Regions from separate parts of the Streptomyces sp. NPDC101227 genome, predicted to be linked through region 4. Evidence: riboswitches for the same ligand, from Rfam matches in the RefSeq annotation. Region 4 holds a riboswitch; each other region holds the start of a gene.
What was found. Region 4 has a riboswitch for cyclic di-AMP ahead of ACIRPT_RS31855 (M23 family metallopeptidase). Riboswitches for the same ligand answer to the same signal wherever they lie in the genome.
Positions count from the first base shown of each region.

Region 1: it holds a riboswitch for cyclic di-AMP, as region 4 does, so the genes downstream of both, ACIRPT_RS03745 (C40 family peptidase) here and ACIRPT_RS31855 (M23 family metallopeptidase) in region 4, are expected to answer to the same signal.
Region 2: it holds a riboswitch for cyclic di-AMP, as region 4 does, so the genes downstream of both, ACIRPT_RS23250 (M23 family metallopeptidase) here and ACIRPT_RS31855 (M23 family metallopeptidase) in region 4, are expected to answer to the same signal.
Region 3: it holds a riboswitch for cyclic di-AMP, as region 4 does, so the genes downstream of both, ACIRPT_RS09910 (transglycosylase family protein) here and ACIRPT_RS31855 (M23 family metallopeptidase) in region 4, are expected to answer to the same signal.

Region 1 covers NZ_JBIWOD010000001.1:809,850-815,045, reverse strand. Annotated here, with positions in the region: gene ACIRPT_RS03755 (ATP-dependent Clp protease proteolytic subunit) at 45-680, shown strand; gene ACIRPT_RS03750 (hypothetical protein) at 687-995, shown strand; cyclic di-AMP (ydaO/yuaA leader) riboswitch at 1,275-1,475, shown strand; gene ACIRPT_RS03745 (C40 family peptidase) at 1,479-1,952, shown strand; gene ACIRPT_RS03740 (LysE family translocator) at 2,124-2,783, opposite strand; gene ACIRPT_RS03735 (LysR family transcriptional regulator) at 2,872-3,789, shown strand; gene ACIRPT_RS03730 (ATP-binding protein) at 3,814-4,242, opposite strand; gene ACIRPT_RS03725 (8-amino-7-oxononanoate synthase) at 4,430-5,196, opposite strand, start outside.
Region 2 covers NZ_JBIWOD010000009.1:328,947-334,142, reverse strand. Annotated here, with positions in the region: gene ACIRPT_RS23260 (hypothetical protein) at 146-448, shown strand; gene ACIRPT_RS23255 (aldo/keto reductase) at 531-1,472, opposite strand; gene ACIRPT_RS23250 (M23 family metallopeptidase) at 1,591-2,769, opposite strand; cyclic di-AMP (ydaO/yuaA leader) riboswitch at 2,781-2,914, opposite strand; gene ACIRPT_RS23245 (DUF2332 family protein) at 3,408-4,565, shown strand; gene ACIRPT_RS23240 (PP2C family protein-serine/threonine phosphatase) at 4,607-5,196, opposite strand, start outside.
Region 3 covers NZ_JBIWOD010000004.1:71,386-76,581, forward strand. Annotated here, with positions in the region: gene eno (phosphopyruvate hydratase) at 1-1,277, opposite strand, end outside; gene ACIRPT_RS09910 (transglycosylase family protein) at 1,653-2,300, opposite strand; cyclic di-AMP (ydaO/yuaA leader) riboswitch at 2,308-2,517, opposite strand; gene ACIRPT_RS09915 (transglycosylase family protein) at 2,729-3,676, opposite strand; gene ACIRPT_RS09920 (cytochrome P450) at 4,041-5,196, opposite strand, start outside.
Region 4 covers NZ_JBIWOD010000017.1:150,358-155,553, forward strand. Annotated here, with positions in the region: gene ACIRPT_RS31845 (M16 family metallopeptidase) at 1-1,068, shown strand, start outside; gene ACIRPT_RS31850 (M16 family metallopeptidase) at 1,107-2,474, shown strand; cyclic di-AMP (ydaO/yuaA leader) riboswitch at 2,716-2,872, shown strand; gene ACIRPT_RS31855 (M23 family metallopeptidase) at 2,885-3,697, shown strand; gene ACIRPT_RS31860 (GntR family transcriptional regulator) at 3,904-4,590, shown strand; gene ACIRPT_RS31865 (HPr family phosphocarrier protein) at 4,890-5,171, opposite strand.

The sequences.
Region 1 (5,196 bases), on a different contig from region 4:
TGTACATCCTGTACATTTTTTACAGAGAAGCAGAAGGAGCAGTCATGCTGCGACCGACGGCCCGCTATGTCCTGCCGGAGTTCACCGAGCGCACCACCGACGGCGTGCGCACCCTGGACCCGTACTCCAAGCTGCTGAGCGAGCGCATCATCTTCCTGGGCACCACGGTCGACGACACCTCCGCCAACGACGTGATGGCGCAGCTCATCCACCTGGAACACGCCGCTCCGGACCAGGACATCTCGCTCTACATCAACTCCCCCGGCGGCTCCTTCACCGCGATGACCGCGATCTACGACACGATGCGGTTCGTCTCCTGCGACATCGCGACGGTGTGCCTGGGGCAGGCCGCCTCCGCGGCCGCGGTGCTGCTGGCCGCCGGCACGCCGGGCAAGCGGATGGCCCTGCCGAGCGCCCGCATCCTCATCCACCAGCCGTCACTGCCCGAGCCGATCGAGGGCCAGGCCTCCGATCTGCAGATCCAGGCGACGGAACTGCTGCGCACCCGCGACAAACTGGAGGAGCTGCTGGCCCTGCACACCGGACAGCCGCGCGAACTGATCGCCAGGGACATCGAGCGCGACAAGATCTTCGACGCCCACGGCGCCCAGGAGTACGGCCTGATCGACGGCCTCACCCGCGGCCGCAAGCAGCCGGCCGCCCAGCTCGGCGCGCGGTGAACTCAGGTGCTGCCACCGGAGCTGCCGCCGCTGCCCGCGCTGACCCGGGCCGAGGGTGAAGTGATCGACCGGTACTTGGAGGTACTGGACCTGTTGGGCCGGATCAATCCGGCGCGCGGAAACGGCACTTACAGCGGCCTGCGCGCGGCTCAGGCACTGGTCGGCAAGGCGGCCGGACTGCGCGACGCGCTGGCGCTGATGCATCAGCGCGGCGAGAGCGAGCTGCATTCCGGGACGCTGACGCGGGCGCTGCGGGTCCTGGACGGCGAACGCCGGGCCCGGCTGGTCGCGGTACCGCCGCAGCCCGAGCCGTGATCCGACACGCGCCCGGCCGAGGAGCCCGTACGGCGTAACAGACGCGCTCGTTACAGGGAGTCGACGATTTGCAGAGCGCACCCGGTTGTCACGCGGCAGTTGACGCGTCACCCCTGGTCCCGGGCTCACCCTCCGCCGACTCCACCTCGTGAAAACCGACATAAGTCACCATTCGGTGTAAATGTGACCAATGTCACGCAGCGCATTTCTTACCGGATTTCGGGCGGTGGCGGCGTGAAGATCCCTCCACGACAAGGCCCCGCCACCGCGACGGGGCGGTCCGGGCGGACGCCTAATCCTGCCGCCGTCCGGATGTCAGGTCGACGCGGTTGGATCGGCAGGAGCGGAGGACCCGAGCACGACGGGGCCCCGGCACTCGTGGCCGAGGGCTCCTTGGGGTGAAGCCGTACGCACGGCCGGGCACTCTTCGCCTGCCCGAACCCGACAGGTCCCCCTTCGCAGGCGGCTGACGAAGGGTTGCGCATGAGCATGCGTGGACATCTGCCGCATCTGCTGGCACGCGCCGGCACCGTTTCCGCCCTCACGATGGTCACGATCACGGGCACCACTGTGGCGCCAGGAGCGACCGCCGACGCCGAGGCGGCCGCCGTCTCCTCGAAGGCCCTGCGGATCGCCGCCTCGAAGCGGGGCTCCCCCTACCAGTGGGGCGCCCAAGGCCCACACCGCTTCGACTGTTCGGGGCTGACTAGGTACTCGTTCAAGCACGCGGGCAAGGCGCTGCCACGGACCGCGGCCGCGCAGTACAACGACACCAGCCATGTCACCCGAGCGGCGCGCAGAAGCGGCGATCTGGTCTTCTTCCATGGCGGCCGCGGCGTGTACCACGTCGGCATCTACGCGGGCAGCGGCCGGATCTGGCATGCGCCGAAGGAGGGAGCGGTGGTCCGGCTGGAGAGGATCTGGAGCTCCGCCGTCTGGTACGGGCGGGTGGGCTGACCTGCGGCGATCGGCAGGTCACGGTCAATTGTCAGTGGCCTTGGGTACGTTGGCGAAGTGACCGGCGAACTGAGCGAGCCATTGATGGCGGCGGCGTGCGGGAGCTTCCCGCCCGCCGCCGGTCCGGTAACCGCGCCGCCCGCGCCGGGGGCTCACGCCGGCCCCGGCGGCTCAGGTGAGGACCAGCTCGGCGAGCAGAATGCCGCCCAGGGCGGTCAGCAGCGCTCCCGTGGTGGCCTCCAGGGCGCGGGACACCCGCGGACGGCGCAGCCAGGCGCCGAGCCGGTCGACGAGCAGCGCCACGGCGGGAAACCACACCGCCGCCATGCCGACGACGATGGCCGCCAGCAGCAGGGTCCGGGGCAGCGCGGGCTGCCCCGCCGGGACGAACTGCGGCAGCAGGCTGAGGAAGAGAACGGGGGCCTTGGGGTTGAGCGCATTGGTGAAGAAGCCCTGGCGCAGATATGGCGCGGTGCCGGGGCCGGCCGTCGGGTGCGGACCGGGGGCCCCGCCCTGCGCGCCGGCCGCCTGCCGGTCGGCCGCAGGGCGGCGGGCGACCGCGATCAGTGCACGGGCGCCGAGATACAACAGATAGGCACCGCCCAGGAGTTGGACGGTCTCGAACAGCGCGGGCACGGCCACCAGCACCGCCGCCAGCCCGGCCACCGCCAGCGCGGTGTGCACGAGCAGTCCGCCCGCGACCCCGAAGGCGGTCGCCACCCCCGCCCGGCGCGAGGCGAGTGCGTTGCGCACCACGACCGCGAAGTCCGCGCCCGGCATGGCGACCATGCCCGCGGCGATGCCGGTGAAAGCCATCAGATGTCCGTCCATGACAGCAGCATCGCCCGTCGGAGCCTTTAATAGGTATTGGCAATCTCCTGGGTCAGCCTGAAGAGGTTCTTAAGGGAGGCGGGTCTCTGTGTACGACCCCACGCGGCTGGCCGCCCTGGTGGCCGTGGCGGAGGCCGGCTCGATCACCCGGGCCGCCGAGCGGCTCGGCTACACCGCGCCCGCGCTCTCCCAGCAGCTCACCAAGCTGGAGCGGGAGACGGGGACGGCGCTGCTGGTGCGCCACCACCGCGGCGCCCGGCTGACGGCGGCCGGTGAGCTGCTGCTCGTACGGGCCCGGCGGGTGCTGGACGAGCTGGACCTGGCGCGGCACGAGCTGTCCCGGCTGGCGGGGCTGTCGGGCGGCCGGCTGCGGGTGGGCACGTTCGAGACGGCCGGTACGCATCTGCTGCCGCCCGCGCTGAGCGCGTTCCGGCGGGCCCACCCGGATGTGGAGCTGAGCGTGACGGAGTTCGTACCACCTCAGGAGATGACGGCGGTGGCGCTCGGCGAGGTGGATCTGGCGCTGACGCATGAGTATGTGCCGGGCGAGGCGGTGCCGGTGCCGGACGGGGTGCGGCTGGCGCCGCTGCTGACCGAGGAGCTGGTGCTGGTCACGGCCCCCGGGCATGCGCTGTCGGCGGGCAGCGGGCGGCTGGCGCTGTCGGAGCTGGCCGGGCAGCCGCTGGTCAGCATGGCGCCGGCCAATCCCAACCGGCGCGCGGTGGAGGCGGCGCTGGCGGCCGCGGGGGCGAGCGTGGCCGTGCGCTGCGAGTCACCGGGCTACGGGGTGGTGTGTGCCCTGGTGAGCGCCGGCCTCGGGGTGGCGGTGGTGCCGCAGATGATGGCGACCGGTTCGGTGACCCCGCTGGGCATCCGCCCGCTGGATCCGCCCGAGCTGCACCGCACGATCTCCGTTGCCTACCGCGCGGGCGGCGGCACCCCGGCCGCGGACACCCTGCGGGCCCTGCTGCACGGCGCGTTCACCCGCAAGTCCGGGGCGCCATGACGGGTGACGCGCCCCTGCGGCGCGTCAGCGGACGCCGACCGTCCACGGCATCGCGATGCTGACGGTCTTCCCGCCGCACGCGGTGGGCACGACGCTCAGCCGGCCGCCGGATTCCGCCGCGAGCGAGCGGATGATGACCATGCCGCGTCCGTTGTCCTGCTGGACGGCGGCGGGCAGCCGCCGCGGCCGGCGCGGGTGGCTGTCGGTGACGCCGATCCGCAGCAGCTGCGCGCGGTCGAGGCGGAGGGCGACGGTGAAGGTCGGGGACTGGCCGAAGGTGTGCTGGACGGCGTTGGTGGCGAGCTCGGAGACGATCAGGCGGACGGCGTCGGCGTACTCCGTGTCGGCGGGCAGGCCCCATGCGGCGAGCACCTCGAGCACATGCCTGCGGGCGAGGGATACCGAGGCCGGGGCGCTCGGCAGGGTGAGTGAGGATTCCTGGTGGTCTGCCATCGTGACGCCGTCCCTTTCCCGCCGGGGCCGTGGCGGATGTCCGCCGGGGCCCCGGGCCGGTGCTGTGCGCGCCAGAGTGTCACCCTTGCCGACGGTGTTGCGGCCGATCCACCGAGATGTGCGGATATATGTCGCCCAATGCGGTGAACTCTGCGACACAAGACGGCATTTGGGCTGCCAGAGAGGCTCAGGTCGGCGGTGCGGTCGCGGTGATCACGGCCACCGCCGTGTCGACCTGCTCGCTCGTCAGGTCCGCCCGGGCGGTGAGCCGCAGCCGGGAGATCCCGTCCGGAACGGACGGTGGCCGGAAACAGCCGACCGCGAGTCCCGCCTCCCGGCAATCGGCCGCCCAGCGGACCGCCTTTTCCGGAGAGGGGGCCCGTACGGAAACCACGGCGGCATCCGGCCGTACGGCCACCAGACCGGCCGCGGTGAGCCGGGCGTGCAGCTCCCGGGCCACCCCGCGGACCCGGGTGGCGCGCTCCGGTTCGCGGTGCAGCAGCCGCAGCGCCGCGAGCGCGCCACCGGCCGCCGCCGGGGCCAGCCCGGTGTCGAAGATGAACGAGCGGGCGGTGTTGACCAGATGCTCGATGACCCGCGCCGGGCCGAGCACGGCGCCACCCTGGGAGCCGAGCGATTTGGAGAGCGTCACGGTGGTCACCACATCGGCGTCCCCGGCCAGTCCGGCGGCCGCCATCGCGCCGCGGCCCCCCTCGCCCAGGATGCCCAGGCCGTGCGCGTCATCGACGACGAGGGCCGCGCCGTGTGCCCGGCAGGCGGCGGTGAGGGCGGTCAGCGGCGCGGCGTCACCGTCGACCGAGAACACCGAGTCGGTGACGGCGAGCGCCCGGCCGTCGTGGCCGCCGAGCGCTTCGCGTACGGCCTCCGGGTCGGCGTGCGGGACGACCGCCGTACGGGCCCGCGAGAGGCGGCAGCCGTCGATCAGGGAGGCGT
Region 2 (5,196 bases), on a different contig from region 4:
GGGTCTTTTTGACGGCCACATTGTCCGCGACGTCGAGACCACCAGCCATCTAGATGGGCCGGCCGGACGGTCGACCGCCCCGCTCCCTCCGATCCACCGCGCGTAAAGTCAGGACGGCTTGTCCCTTGATGAGGAGGTTGTGGTGATGGCTGGAGTTCCGACCGCAATAGTGGCCGCAAGCGGCATCATCGGCGGCTATGGCGTGGCCCGCTGGACGAAGAAGCGGCCACTAGGCGGTGTGGTGCTGGCTGCGGCGGGGGCCGTGGCGGGCAGGGAGTGGCTGCGGAAGGCCGGTGGGCCCACGGCGGCGGGGCTCGGTGGGGCCTATGTGGCCGCCTTCGCCGGCTCCCACCCCCTCGCCAAGAAGATCGGGGCCTGGCCCGCGGTGTTTGCGGTGGCGGGTGGGGTTGCCGTGGCGTCGTGGGCGGTGGTGGATCGGCGGGGGTAGGTGGGTCGAGGCGGGTACGGGGCCGGCGGGGCCGAGGTGCCGCCGGCCCCGTCCGCGCGTCGAGGTCGAGGAGGTCGGGCCGTTACGCCGACGCCTCGTTGAGGAGGGTCAGTTCGGTCTCTGTGAGGGTCAGGTCGGTGACCGCCAGGAGGGCCGGGAGCTGAGCGACCGTGCGGGCGCTGGCGATCGGGGCGGCGACCGTGGGCCGTGCGGCGAGCCAGGCGAGGGCGACGGTGGCGACCTCGGCGTCGTGGGCGGCGGCGACGGTGTCGAGGGCCTGGAGGACGCGGGGGCCACGGTCGGTGGACAGGTACTGGGCGGCGCCTGTGGAGCGGGCGCTGTCCACGGTGGTGCCCGGGCGGTACTTGCCGGTCAGGAAGCCGGAGGCGAGGGCGTAGTACGGGACCGCGGCCACGCCGTGGCGGGCGGCCACGTCGGCGAGCTCGCCCTCGTAGGTGTCGCGGGAGACCAGGTTGTAGTGGGGCTGGAGGGCCACGTAACGGGCCACGCCCTCGCGGGCGGAGAAGGCCAGGGACTCCTCCAGGCGCTTCGCCGAGATGTTGGAGGCGGCGATCTCGCGGACCTTGCCGGCCCGGACGAGGTCGTCGAGGGCCGTGAGGAATTCCCCGACCTCGAGGGACTCGTCGTCGTAGTGGGTGTAGTAGAGGTCTATGTAGTCGGTGCGCAGGCGCGTGAGGGACGCGTCGACCGCGGTCTTGATGGTGGCGGCGGACAGGCCCTTGAGGTCGGGGCGGGCGCCCACCTTGGTGGCGATGACGACGTCGGAGCGGTTGCCGCGGGAGGCCAGCCAGTTGCCGATGACGGTCTCCGACTCACCGCCCTGGTTGCCGGGGACCCAGGCCGAGTAGACGTCGGCGGTGTCGATGAAGTTGCCCCCGCCGGCCACGTACGCGTCGAGTACGGCGAAGGATTCGGCCTCGTCCGCCGTCCAGCCGAAGACGTTGCCACCGAGGGAGAGGGGCGAGACGGAGAGCGAGCCGAGGGGGGTGCGTGTTGCGGTCATGCGTTGTTGCAGCGTTGGGGGGAGGGAAGTTATTCCCGGGAGCTGCTCCGGGATGTTGTTCCCGGGAGGTGCTCCGGCAGGTCGCTTCGGGAGGTTGTTCGCCTCCCCCCCCGTCACATCAGACGTTCAGCCCGTGGTCCCGCAGCCACGGCATCGGGTCGATCGGATCGCCGGCTCCCGGGCGGACCTCCAGGTGGAGGTGCGGGCCGGTGACGTTGCCGGTGGCGCCGACGCGGGCTATGACGTCGCCGGTGCTGACCTTGCCGGAGGTCTTCACCATGGACGACAGGTGGCAGAACCAGAGTTCGGTGCCGTCGTCGAGGGTGACGACGAGGCGGTAGCCGTACGAACCGGCCCAGCCCGCCTGCGTGATGGTGCCGGAGTGAACCGCCCTGACGGGAGTGCCGGTCGGTGCGGCGAAGTCCTGCCCGGTGTGGTCCGCCGCCCAGCGGTCGCCCGCCTGGCCGAAGCTGGCGGTGAGGGTGTAGGAGGCCACCGGGGTGATGAAGCTCTTGGCCAGTTCGGCGAGGCGCTCGGCCTCGGCCTTCTTGCGCGCCGCCTCCGCCGCCTGCCGCTTGGCCTCGAGCTCCGCCGCCCGCTTGGCGGCCGCGGCCTTCTCGGCGGCGGCGTGGTGCGCGGTGGCGTCCTTCTCGGCCCGGTCGACGGCGGCGGTTTCGGCGGCCTCGCGCTGCTCCTGCTCGGCGGCGCCCTGCTGCGCGTCGGCCTGCTGGAGGATGCGGTGGCGCAGCGCCTCGCCGGCGCCGGTGCCCTGGGCCGCCTCGTGCTGGGTGAGGCCCGCCTGGGAGAGGGGGCCGGCGGCGTGGGGGGACGAGGAGTCGGCGCCCGTACCGGAGCCCGACGGCCCGGAGTCGGATATGAGGCCGCCTATGCCGGGGAGGGACTCGGCGTCCGGCAGCTTCTCGGCGATGTCGTGGGCCATGCCGCCGATGTCGGGCATGGAGATCGGGACCGGCGGGCGGCCCTCGGCCGATGCCATGCCGCCCGCGCCGACCGCCGCGATGACGCCGACGCCCAGGACCGTACCGCTGCGTGCGAGTCCGCCGCCGCGCTGTTTGGCCACCCGGTGCTTGCCGCGGACGGACCGGACGGACTCCTCGGTGGGGTTCCACTCTTCCCACGGTCCGTCGCCGTCGCGCGCGCCGTCGCGCTCGCGGTCGCGGACGCCGCCCTGGTAGACGACTCCGGGGCCCTCGAAACGGCCTCCGTCGTCGAACGGACCCCGGTCATCGAGGTGGGCGGCGGACGGAACCTCGGGGGCAGGCCTGTTGGACGCCACTGGGGCGCACTCCTTTCCTTCCTTCACGCCTACCGGGTTAGCTGACGGGTTCGGAGCAGGAAGGTCTCCTACGGGCGCCTCTGGTGGGAGGCGTCCGATTCACCCCAAGGTGGTGGTTCCCCGGTTCCCTCGGTGCAGTTCATGCATGCCGTACAGATGGTGCGGATCGTGCGTATGGTGCAGATGACGCGGACAGCACGGGCGGCGCGGGGGCGCGGGTCGCATGGAACGAGCGGTCGTGCGGTGCGGTGCCGGTCGGCGATGTTCAGTGCCCACTGGCGCCCGTCCGTGCACATGCGCTCGATCCGTACGGGTGCTCCTGCGTGCCGTGATGACGTGCGACGTGCATGGCGTGCGCTTGCGGGATTCGGCGTAGGCGCGCGGCGCCGCCTCTGCGACGGCTGGGACGACCGCGCTCCGTTATCGGACAGTAATAGAGATCGCCGCCATTTTCCAAGCCTTCCGGGGAATCCGTATGCGCTCCGCATGAGCTTTGGCATGGACTTTTTCGCCCACGAGGGTCACAAAGGGGGCGAGTTGACCGGGCCCGGCTAAACGATCTTCCGGTGATTGTGCGTCAGTTGTTATGCGGAGGGGTGCCCGCTCATTACGCAGCGTGAGAGCAGTAACGTCGGATCATGGTCGTCAACGTGGTCAACGTCGTGAACAGCGCGCAGACAGTGGCGGATCGGTACCGGGAGTTCTCCTGGCAGCAGGCGCGGGGACGGTCCGACGCCCACGCGGAGTTGACCGCCCGGATCAGCCACGACGCCGAGTTCTGCGATCTGTTGTCGGGATCGCTGCCGGCCGGGAACAAACAGCGGCCCACCCTCCTCCTGGCCGCCGTCCGCTATCTCGACGGGCCGCACGCCGAGCTGGGACCGCGCGACGAGACGGCCTACGGACGCTGGCGCGAGTGGACCGTCCGGCACTGGGACGAGGTCCGTGCCGTCATCATGCGGCGCGCCGACCGGACCGGCGAACCGGCGCACTGCGCCACGCTGCTGCCGCTGCTCGCCCGCCTGCCGCAGCCGCTGGCGCTGCTGGAGGTCGGGGCGGCGGCGGGCCTGTGCCTGCAGCCCGATCGGTACCGCTACCGGTACGAGGGGGACGGCGCGGGCCCCGGAACGGAATTCGGGGCGCCCGGGAGCCCGGTGACCTTCGTGTGCCGTACGAGCACCGCAGGCCCCGGCCACGCCCCGGGCCCCGCCCCCGTCGCGCCGGCAGCCCTCACCCGCCTCCCCGACATCGTCTGGCGCGCCGGCATCGACCCCGACCCGCTCGACCCGGTCGCCGAACGCGACGACCTCCGCTGGCTCCAGGCCCTGCGCTGGCCCGCGGACGAGAGCCACGGCGCCCACGGCGCCTACAGCCCCCACAGCCAGGACCGTGCCGACCGGCTCGCGGCCGCCGTGGAAGCCGTACGCCCCGCGCCCCGCCCCCGGATCGTGCGCGGCGATCTCCTCGACGAGCTGCCCGCGCTGGCCGCCGAGGCCCCGTCCGAGGCGACGCTGGTCATCTTCCACACGGCCGTCCTGGGCACCCTCCCGCTCGCCCGCCGCGAGGAGTTCGCCGCTCTCGTACGGTCGCTGCTCGCCGAGCGGGACGGCCCCGGCCACTGGATCTCCCACGAGCACCACACCGTCCTCCCCTGGATCGCCGCCCCGGCCCAGCACGCCCCGCGCCCCGAGGACGCCCACCTGCTGACCCTCGCGCTGGACGAGCGCCCGGTCGCCCTCACCGGCCCGGACGGCGCGAGCCTGCGCCTGCTCACCGAGAACACACCCGCCGGATGAACCGCACCCGCCGGACGATCTAGCCACACCCGCCGGACGAGCTACTCCCCCAGCGGCCGCTGCACCGCCAGCAGCGCCATGTCGTCCGCCTGCGGCCCGCCCGTGTGCCGGGCGACGTCGTCGACCAGCACGTCCAGAAGGACATCCGGTCCCGGGAAGTGACGGCCGCGCAGCCGGTCCGGCGCGTCGTAGAAGCGGCCGGCCCGGTCCCTGGCCTCGGTCACCCCGTCCGTGAACAGCAGCAACAGCGAACCGGCCGGGAAGAACGTCTCGTCCACCCGGTCCGGCCACCCCGCGATCTCGCTCATCCCCAGCGGCAGCGCGGGCGAGGCGGGGCTCAGCTCGCACAGCCCGCCGTCGGGGGCGAGCAGCAGCGGGGCCGGATGACCACGGTTGAGGACGCGCAGTACGGAGTGCGTGCCGGACGGGATCTCCGCCAGGACGGCCGTGGTGAACCCCTCGACCTGGTCCAGCCCCGCGCGCCGCCCGCCCTCCCGTTGCAGCGCCCGCTCCAGCCGGCCCGCCACCGCCTCCAGGGTGGCCTCCTGTTCCGCCGCCTCCCGGAAGGCGCCGATGACGACCACCGCGGCCTCCACCGCCTCCAGCCCCTTGCCCCGGACATCGCCGACGA
Region 3 (5,196 bases), on a different contig from region 4:
TTACCGAAGCGCGGGAAGGCCGAACGGCCCGCGTACACCGCCGCATCGTCGAGGATCTCCTCGATGCGCAGCAGCTGGTTGTACTTGGCGACGCGCTCGGAACGGGCCGGGGCGCCGGTCTTGATCTGGCCGCAGTTGGTGGCGACGGCGAGGTCGGCGATGGTGACGTCCTCGGTCTCACCGGAGCGGTGCGACATCATGCACTTGAAGCCGTTGCGCTGGGCCAGCTCGACGGCGTCCAGGGTCTCGGTCAGCGAGCCGATCTGGTTGACCTTGACCAGGAGGGCGTTGGCGGAGTTCTCCTCGATGCCGCGGGCGAGGCGCTCGGGGTTGGTGACGAAGAGGTCGTCGCCGACGAGCTGGACCTTGGCGCCCAGCTTCTCGGTGATGACGTTCCAGCCGGCCCAGTCGTCCTCGAACAGCGGGTCCTCGATGGAGACCAGCGGGTAGGCCGCCACCAGCTCCTCGTAGTACTCGGTCATCTCGGCGGCCGAGCGGTCCTTGCCCTCGAACTGGTACTTGCCGTCCTTGTAGAACTCGGAGGCGGCGACGTCCAGCGCCAGCGCGATGTCCTGGCCGGGGGCGTAACCGGCTTCCTTGATGGCCTCGAGGATGAGGTCGAGGGCCTCGCGGTTGGAGCCCAGGTTCGGGGCGAAGCCGCCCTCGTCGCCGAGGCCGGTGGCCAGGCCCTTGGCCTTCAGGACCTTCTTGAGGGTGTGGTAGACCTCGGTGCCCCAGCGCAGCGCCTCGGAGAAGGACTCCGCGCCGATCGGGGCGATCATGAACTCCTGGATGTCCACGTTGGAGTCGGCGTGCGACCCACCGTTGAGGATGTTCATCATCGGGACGGGCAGGACGTGCGCGTTCGGGCCGCCGAGGTAGCGGAACAGCGGCAGGTCGCTGGCCTCGGAGGCGGCGTGCGCGACGGCGAGGGAGACGCCGAGGATGGCGTTGGCGCCGAGCGAGCCCTTGTTGTCGGTGGCGTCCAGGTCGAACATCGCCTGGTCGATCAGCCGCTGCTCGGTCGCGTCGTAGCCGACGAGCTCCGGGCCGATCTGCTCGATGACGGCCAGGACGGCCTTCTCCACGCCCTTGCCCAGGTAACGGTTCGGGTCGCCGTCGCGGAGCTCGATGGCCTCGAAGGCGCCGGTCGAGGCACCGGACGGCACGGCGGCACGGCCGGTGCTGCCGTCGTCGAGGCCGACCTCGACCTCGACCGTGGGATTACCTCGCGAGTCGAGAATTTCGCGGGCTACGACGACGTCGATGGACGGCACGTTGTCTCCTTCGTGGGTGTCTGGAGTTCTGCAGCACGAGCCTAACGGGCCCGGGGAGGTCCGCTCGCCGTTGGCCCGCTCCGTGGGACGAAAAGAGGCCCAGATGCCCATTTCCCGGGGCGTTTAGGAGCATTGTTCGCTGCACAGGAAAAAGCGCGGGAAGCCGCTGGTGACGGGTTCCGGTGGCCCGGAGCGCGGCGCGGCGCGCGGTGTGGCGTACGCGGTGGCCTACGGAGTCGCGTATGCGGTCGCCGTAGGCAGTCGCGTATGGAGAAGCCCCGCCGCGGCGCGCGGGGGGAAGCGCGCCGGGCGGGGCCGGCTCGGGGAGGCAGCGGGCCGCTCGCTCGGGCCCGCGGGAGTCCCGGTGGGGGCGGCTCAGATGCTGAGCTGCTGGCCCGGGAAGATCAGGTTCGGGTTGCCGCCGATGACGGACTTGTTGTGGGCGTAGACCGTCTTCCAGGTGGTGCCGTGCGCCTTGGCGATCTTGGCGAGGGTGTCACCGGCCTTGACGGTGTAGTTGCCGTGGCCGTGCGCCTTCTTCGGAGCCGGCTGGACCTTCTCCTGCTTCGGCGCGGCGGGCTGGGTGTGCTTCGGCGCGGGCTGGGCCTTCTTGACCTCGGCCTTGGTGGAGGTGTTGAGGTCGGGGGACGGGCCACCGGCGGTCAGGTTGCCGGCGCCGGCGCAGGACCAGGCGCCCGGGCCCTGGATGGCGAGGAGCTTCTCGGCGGCGGCGATCTGCTGGGCCTTGGTGGCCAGGTCGGCGCGGGCCGCGTACTGGGTGCCACCGGCGGCGGCCCAGCTGGAGTTCGAGAACTGGAGGCCGCCGTAGTAGCCGTTGCCGGTGTTGATCGACCAGTTGCCGCCGGACTCGCACTGGGCGACCTTGTCCCAGGTGGCGACGGAGGCGGCCGAGGCGGAGGTGGCGCCCATCATCGGGACGGCGACGGCGGCACCGGCGACACCGGCGAGGGTGGCGATGCGGACGGCCTTGGACGGACGACGGTGCTTGCCCTTGTTCAGCATGGTTCGTTCGTTTCCTCACCGATGCCTACGAGGTGAGCTGTCGGGTTCGGGTCGTGTGAGTACCCGGCCGCGTGTGCAGCACACGCGGCTTCACCCCAAGCCGGTTGACCCGCTTTCACGGGTGGGGCCGGCACTTACCTTGGGTCCCCCGCTCCTGCCTTCGGCGCTTGCGCGTCGAGTGCCTGCGATCACCGGCAGGATTCGGCGTGTGATCGAAGGGCCCGCTTTGGCGAGCGGTCCCGACCGTAATCAGTAATCCGCTTGGTGTTCAAACCCCACTATCTGAACCAAGTTGACCGTTTTTGATCATCGGAGGCTCATATTTCCGCAGGTGGGCCGGGGTGCGGATTCCGGCCGACGAGCCGGACACCGCACCCCGGAACGAGACGCTTGTCTCACTTTCGCCAAAAGGGACGAACTGGCGGTAACTACCCTGCCGCGTGCCCGAGATCGAGCAGCTGACCTGGGTGGATCAGGTCCGCGTCGGCCCCGACGACCTTCTCGTTGCGGTCATAGAGCGCGGGCCAGCCGCCCGGCAGATCGTGGGTCTCGGCGATGCCTGACAGGGTGTCACCGGGGCGGACGGTGTAGTCGGCGGCGGGGGCGGACGGGTCCGCACCGGGGCGCGTGCCGGGGTCCGTACGGCGCTCCTCGCCGCCGCGGGAGGCGTGGCGGCCGGCGGGCCGGCCGTCGTCGCCCGCGCCCTTGCCGTCGCCGCCGTGGCTCTTGCCGTCCTTGCCGTGCTCGGCGTCCGGGCCCTCGTCGGTGCCGCCGCGGTGCTTGCCCTTGGCGGGAGCCTCCGGACCGGCGGGGCCGTCCTGGTCGTCCGTGTCGCTGTCGTCGTCGCCCGCGTGGGAGGGGGCGGACGGGTCCGCGGGGTCCGAGGCGTCGGGGGTCGACGGGGACGGCGTGGGCGACGCGTCGTCGGAGGGATCGCCGGAGGGATCGCCGGAGTGGTCGCCATAGGGGCCATCGGAGGAATCGTCCGACGGGCCGGAGCGGCCGGTGTCCGACGGGCCGGGCCGCGGGATGCTCGTACTGCCCGGGTCGACCTCCGGCGCCCGGCCGTCCTTGGTCAGTCCGGCGTTCACCGCGCAGCTCGGCCAGGCGTCCGGGCCGCGGTCGTCGAGGATGGACTCGGCGACGGCTATCTGCTCGGAGCGGCTGGCGAGGTCCGGGCGCGAGGCGTACGAGGTGCCGCCGTACTGCTCCCACATCTCCTGGGTCAGCTGGAGGCCGCCGTAGAAGCCGTTGCCGGAGGCCGCGCTCCACATTCCGCCGCTCTCGCACTGCGCGACCTTGTCCCAGGTCGCGGTGTCGGCGGCGTGTGCACCGCTCGCGGCGAACAGCGGCAGTGCGAGGCCGGCGCCGGTCACTCCCGCCGTGACAAAGATGGCCGGTGCCTGACGGGGGCGACGGTGTCGGCCGTTCCCGGAGCGCATGCGGTTGCCTTTCGAGCGGCGGAAGACGTGCTGGAGTTGTCTGCCGAACCGGCACGGTGAGGCGAACGGACGCGACGAACCATGCGACCCGTCGAACCCGTGCGGCCTGTCGAACCCGTGGCCGATTCGGTGGGTCGAAAGGTAGCCGGGGTCACGGGTAGTCACAAGTCGGTGTAGCCGAGATCACGCAGAGGTCACGCGGCTGACGTTCCGTCACTTCGCGGTCATAGCTGGTCAGAGCCGCCGATTCGGTACCTCCGGCCCTGACCGTCGACAGGCCGTCGGTCAGGGCCACCGGTCACGGCCGCTCGGCGGAAACCTCCGGCGTGAACTCCACCGGCAGCGACCGCAGTCCGCGCATGATGAGCCCGCCGCGCCAGCGCAAATCGTCAGGTTCCGCGGCAAGCCGGATGTCCGGGAGGCGGGTCAGCAGCGTGGCGAGGGCGGCCTGCCCCTCCAGCCGGGCGAGCGGCGCGCCCAGGCAGTAGTGGATGCCGTGCCCGTAGCCGAGGTGCTGGTTGTCCCGCCGGGTGAGGTCGAGGACGTCCGGGTCGGCGAAGCGTGCGGGATCGCGGTCGGCGGCGGCGAGCACCACCAGGACGGGGTCCCCCTCGGCGATCCGCTGCCCGCCCAGCGTCAGCTCCTCGGTGGCGAACCGCCAGGTCGCCAGCTCCACGGGGCCGTCGTACCGCAGCAGTTCCTCGATGCCGGTGGCGAGCAGATCGGTGTCGCCGGCCGCGATCGACTTCTGCAGCAGCTCGCGCTGGGCGGGGTGGCGCAGCAGCTGGTAGGTGCCGTTGCCGATGAGGTTCACGGTCGTCTCGAAGCCGGCGAAGAGCAGGATGAACGCCATCGCGGCGACCTCGTTCTCGGTGAGGTGCTCGCCATGGTCGGAGGCCCGGATCAGCGCGGAGATCAGGTCCTCGTCCGGGTCCGGCCGCTCCCCGAGGACCTCGCGCTTGCGATGGATCAGCTCGGCGAGATAGCCACGCATCTTCTTCACGGAACGAGCGACTCCGCCCCGCGGGCCCCCGCCGTGCCGGATCATCATCCCCGCCCAGTCGCGGAAGTCGTCCTGGTCCTCGCGCGGTACGCCCAGCAGGTCGCAGATCGCGTAGATGGGGAGCGGGAAGGCGAATTCATGGATCAGATCCGCCTCCCCGCGTTCCGCGAACCCGTCGATGAGGCGGTCGGTCAGCTCCTGTACGCGGGGGGCGAAGGCCGCGACCCGGCGCGGGGTGAACGCCTTGGAGACGAGACGGCGCAGCCGGGTGTGATCCGGGGGGTCGATGTTGAGCAGATGCGTCATGAGGTTGGCGCTGCGCTCGCCGGGGATGCCGACCTTGCCCTTGCCGTGTGCCGACTCGCTGTGGTGGACCGGGTTCTTGGAGAGCCGGGCGTCGGCCAGCGCCTGGCGCGCGTCGCCGTAACGGGTCACCAGCCAGGCCTCGACG
Region 4 (5,196 bases):
GAGCGCACCAACTACTTCGAGACCATGCCCGCCCACGAGCTGGAGCTCGCGCTCTGGCTCGAGGCGGACCGGATGGGCTCGCTGCTGACCGCGCTCGACGACGAGTCCATGGAGAACCAGCGCGACGTCGTCAAGAACGAACGCCGCCAGCGCTACGACAACGTCCCCTACGGCACGGCCTTCGAGAAGCTGACGGCCATGGCGTACCCGGAGGGACACCCGTACCACCACACCCCCATCGGGTCGATGGCCGATCTGGACGCGGCCTCTCTGGAGGACGCGCGGGAGTTCTTCCGTACGTACTACGCGCCCAACAACGCCGTCCTGTCGATCGTCGGGGACATCGACTCCGAGCAGACGCTGGCCTGGGTGGAGAAGTACTTCGGTTCGATCCCCTCGCACAATGGCAAACAGCCGCCGCGCGACGGTTCGCTGCCCGAGGTCATGGGCGGCGAGCTGCGCGAGGTCGTCGAGGAGGAAGTGCCCTCCCGCGCCCTGATGGCGGCCTACCGGCTGCCGCACGACGGCACCCGTGAGGCGGATGCCGCGGACCTCGCGCTGACGGTCCTGGGCGGCGGCGAGTCCTCCCGGCTCTACAACCGCCTGGTGCGCCGCGACCGCACCGCCGTCGCGGCCGGTTTCGGCATGCTGCGGCTGGCCGGTGCGCCCTCGCTGGGCTGGCTGGACGTGAAGACGTCGGGCGGCGTGGAGGTCCCCGCCATCGAGAGCGCCGTCGACGAGGAGCTGGCCCGCTTCGCCGCCGAGGGGCCGAGCCCCGAGGAGATGGAGCGCGCGCAGGCCCAGTTGGAGCGCGAATGGCTGGACCGCCTGGCCACGGTCAGTGGCCGCGCCGACGAACTGTGCCGCTTCGCCGTCCTGTTCGGCGATCCGCAGCTCGCGCTGACCGCCGTCCGGCGCGTCCTGGACGTCACCCCCAAGGAGGTGCAGGCGGTCGCCAAGGCCCGGCTGCGCCCCGACAACCGCGCGGTGCTCGTGTACGAGCCCACGGAGCCGACCGCCCCGGCCGACCCGGCCGCCGACACCGAGAAGGAGGAGGCGGACCGGTGAGCGACTCCACCACCCGCGCAGATTCCGCCGCGACCACCATGGACTTCCACCCCCAGCCCAAGGGCGGCGCGCCCAAGCCGTGGGCCTTCCCGGCCCCCGAGCGCTCTCAACTGGCCAACGGGCTCACCCTGCTGACCAGCCACCGCCCCGGCCAGCAGGTCGTTGCCGTCGAGATCAACCTCGTCGCCCCTCTGGAGGCCGAGCCCCAGGGCCTGGACGGAGTCGCCACGATCATGTCGCGCGCCCTGTCCGAGGGCACCGACAAGCACGACGCCGAGGAGTTCGCCGCCGAGCTGGAGCGCTGCGGCGCCACCCTGGACGCGCACGCCGACCACCCCGGCCTGCGGGTCTCCCTCGAGGTGCCGGTGTCCCGGCTGCATCGCGCGCTCGGCCTGCTCGCCGACGCGCTGCGTGCCCCCGCCTTCGCGGAAAGCGAGGTCGAGCGGCTGGTACGCAACCGCCTCGACGAGATCCCGCACGAGCTCGCCAACCCGGCGCGCCGGGCCGCGGTGGCGCTGTCCAAGGAGCTGTTCCCGGCCACGTCCCGGATGTCGCGGCCCCGCCAGGGCACCGAGGAGACCGTCGAGCGCATCGACGCCCCGGCCGTCCGCGCCTTCTACGACGCCCATGTGCGGCCCGCCACGGCCACGGCCGTCATCGTCGGCGACCTCACCGGCGTCGACCTGGACGCGGCGCTCGCCGACACTCTGGGCGCCTGGCGCGGCTCCACCACCGAGCCGCTGAAGCCCTCGGCGATCACCGCCGACGACACCGGCCGCGTGGTCATCGTCGACCGCCCCGGAGCCGTCCAGACGCAGCTGCTGATCGGCCGTATCGGCGCCGACCGGCACGACCGGGTCTGGCCCGCGCAGGTGCTCGGCACGTACTGCCTGGGCGGCACCCTCACCTCCCGGCTGGACCGGGTGCTGCGCGAGGAGAAGGGCTACACCTACGGGGTGCGTGCCTTCGGCCAGGTGCTGCGCTCCTCCGCGGACGGCAGCGGCGCCGCCATGCTCGCCATCAGCGGGTCGGTGGACACCGCCTCCACCGGGCCGGCGCTGCAGGATCTGTGGCAGGTGCTGCGCACCCTCGCGGCAGAGGGGCTGACGGACACCGAGCGGGATGTGGCCGTGCAGAACCTCGTCGGGGTCGCGCCGCTGAAGTACGAGACCGCGGCGGCCGTCGCGGGCACCCTCGCCGACCAGGTGGAGCAGCACCTCCCGGACGACTTCCAGGCACAGTTGTACGCCCGGCTCGCGGAGACCGGGACGGTCGAGGCGACCGCGGCCGCCGTCAGCGCGTTCCCCGTGGACCGCCTGGTGACGATCCTGGTAGGTGACGCCGCGCAGATCGCGGAGCCCGTCAGGAAACTGGGCATCGGCGAGGTGACGGTCGTCAGCGGCTGAGACCCACTGCCTGACAAACCGTCAGGGACCGGCCGGGTGACGAGACGGCCATCGATCGACGCAACGGCTCCCGTGGTGCACGACCGCCACGGGAGCCGTCGTATGTCCGGAATATTGCGTCTGATTGCCCGGTGTCCTTGTGGCGTACGGCACAAAGGGCAGGTTCTGTTTGCCGATTGAAAGATGTCCCGATTAGCGTCGGTCCGACTGTTCGTCACAGGTCCGCCACAACAGTGGCACCGGACAGTCATCGCCGAGTCCCCGTACGGCGCGAGCCAGGGGAGCCGGGGACCCACATGTCCCCTGGGGTGAATCGGGCCCCTCTTCGGAGGAGCCCGTAGGAGACCTTCCTGCTCCGAACCCGTCAGCTAACCCGGTAGGCGAGAAGGAAGGAAAGGACAAGCCACCAGATGGCGTTCACCCGTGCCACCGGGAAGCATCGTCGTGCCAGCCGCACGGCCCGTACGACCCGCAAGATCGCCGGGATGGCCACCCTCGCGGCCACCGGCGTCGTCGCCTCCGTCGCCTCGCCGGCGCTGGCCGCCAGCGGTGAGATGCACACCGAGGACACCGGCCTGCAGCAGGCCGTCGTGATGGGCGACGAGCTCGCCAGCCGCGTCGAGGCCCAGGCCGACGCGCAGCAGACGGCCGCCGAGGCCGCCGCAGTGCAGGCGAAGGCCGAGGCCGCGGCGAAGAAGGCGGCCGACGAGGCCCAGCGGCTCGCCGAGGCCGCCAAGAAGAAGGCCGAGGCGAAGGCCAAGGCGGAGCGGGAGGCCAAGGAGCGCGCGGCCCGCGAGGCGGAGCGCAAGCGGCTCAACGCCTTCGTCGCCCCGATAGCCGGCTCCTACATCTCCACCGGCTACAAGGCCTCCAGCAGCCTGTGGTCCTCCGGCAGTCACACCGGCATCGACTTCCACGCCGCCACCGGCACCTCCGTCCACGCCGTCGGCTCGGGCACCGTCGTGGAGGCCGGCTGGGGCGGCTCGTACGGCAACAACATCGTGATCAAGATGCACGACGGGACGTACACCCAGTACGGCCACCTGTCGTCCATCGGGGTCTCGGTCGGCCAGACCGTCACCCCCGGTCAGCAGATAGGCCTCTCCGGCGCCACCGGCAACGTCACCGGGCCGCACCTCCACTTCGAGGCCCGCACGGGCCCCGACTACGGTTCGGACATCGACCCGATCGCGTATCTGCGCTCGCACGGCGTCGGCGTCTGACACCCCGCGTGTCCTGGTGGAGCCCCGGCCGTCGGCCGGGGCTTCCGCGTATCCGGCGGTCGGCCGCCGCCGGCCGTCCGGGCACCTGGCCAAAAAATATCGCCGAATTCCCGGAGCCCGTCGGAAAAGTCGTCCCGGTCGAATAGAGTCACGGAAAACCCGCCGATCGGCGGCGTTTCCCGGGAATTACGGCGGAGGCACGGACGATGCGAGGCCATCTTTCCGCGCATGCGGTGTGCACGGCGATTCGCGATGACATTGTTTCCGGCGCGCTCGCGCCGGGGAGCCGGCTGATCGAGGAAATTCTCGCGGCCCGCTACGGCGTCTCCAGAGTCCCGGTCCGCGAGGCGCTGCGCACCCTGGAGTCCGAGGGATTTGTCACCACCCGCCAGCATGCGGGCGCCTGCGTCGCCGAGCCCACCGAGCAGGAAGCGGCCGATCTGCTGGACATCCGCGCCCTGTTGGAGCCGCTGGGCGCCGCCCGTGCCGCCGTCCGCCGCAGCCCCGCCCACCTGAAGGTGCTGCGCGGCCTCGTACGGCTCGGCCGCGAGCGGGCCCGGCACGGTCACCCCGCGGACGTGCGCCAACTGGACGGCTGGTTCCACGAGACGCTCGCCCAGGCGGTGGGCAGCCCCAGTCTGACGGCGCTGCTCACGCAGCTACGGCGCAAGATCGAGTGGATGTACGCCGTGGAACTCCCCGCGCGGGCCACCGACTCGTGGGAGGAACACGGCGCGGTGCTGGACGCGGTGGCCAGGGGCGATGCGGAGCGGGCCCGCGCCCTGATGGCGACTCATATCGAACGCTCCCTTCCGGTGTACCGGCTGCGGACTGCCGCAGCCGCGGTGAGGGATGCGAAACGGCCCGTCAACACGGCGCGTGCCCGTAATTAACATGAGGTCTGTATACAAAGGGGTGCGGGATTTTCCGCGGGGTGCGTAATGGTGCCCGTTATTCGTGATGCCGGTATTTCCGCGCTGCGCGTCCGCCCGGATAATCGGCGATCCCTGATTTCGGTATGCCCGTACGGTGAATCGGTTTCAGCGACTGCATGCAATTCCGTCCCGCGGTTGATCCATGCCCGCTGCCCACGCCCTCGCCGTCAATAAAACGACCCCGCGGCGGCAACCGTTTCGGGTCGCCGCCGCGGGGTCGCGGGCAGAGAAAGCAAAAGGATCCCGAAGGACTCGACTCAGACAGTCTCGGGGAGCTCTTCCAGGCCCTCGGAGACGAGCTTCGCCAGGCGGTCGAGCGCGGCCTCGGCGCCCTCGGCGTCGGAGGCCAGCACGATCTCCTCGCCACCCTGGGCGCCCAGGCCCAGCACGGCGAGCATGGAGGCCGCGTTGACGGGGTTGCCATCGGCCTTGGCGATCGTCATCGGGATGCCGGCCGCGGTGGCCGCACGGACGAAGATCGAGGCGGGGCGGGCGTGCAGGCCCTCTGCCCAGCCGACATTGACGCGGCGCTCAGCCATGGTGATGCCCTTCAAGTCACGTGAC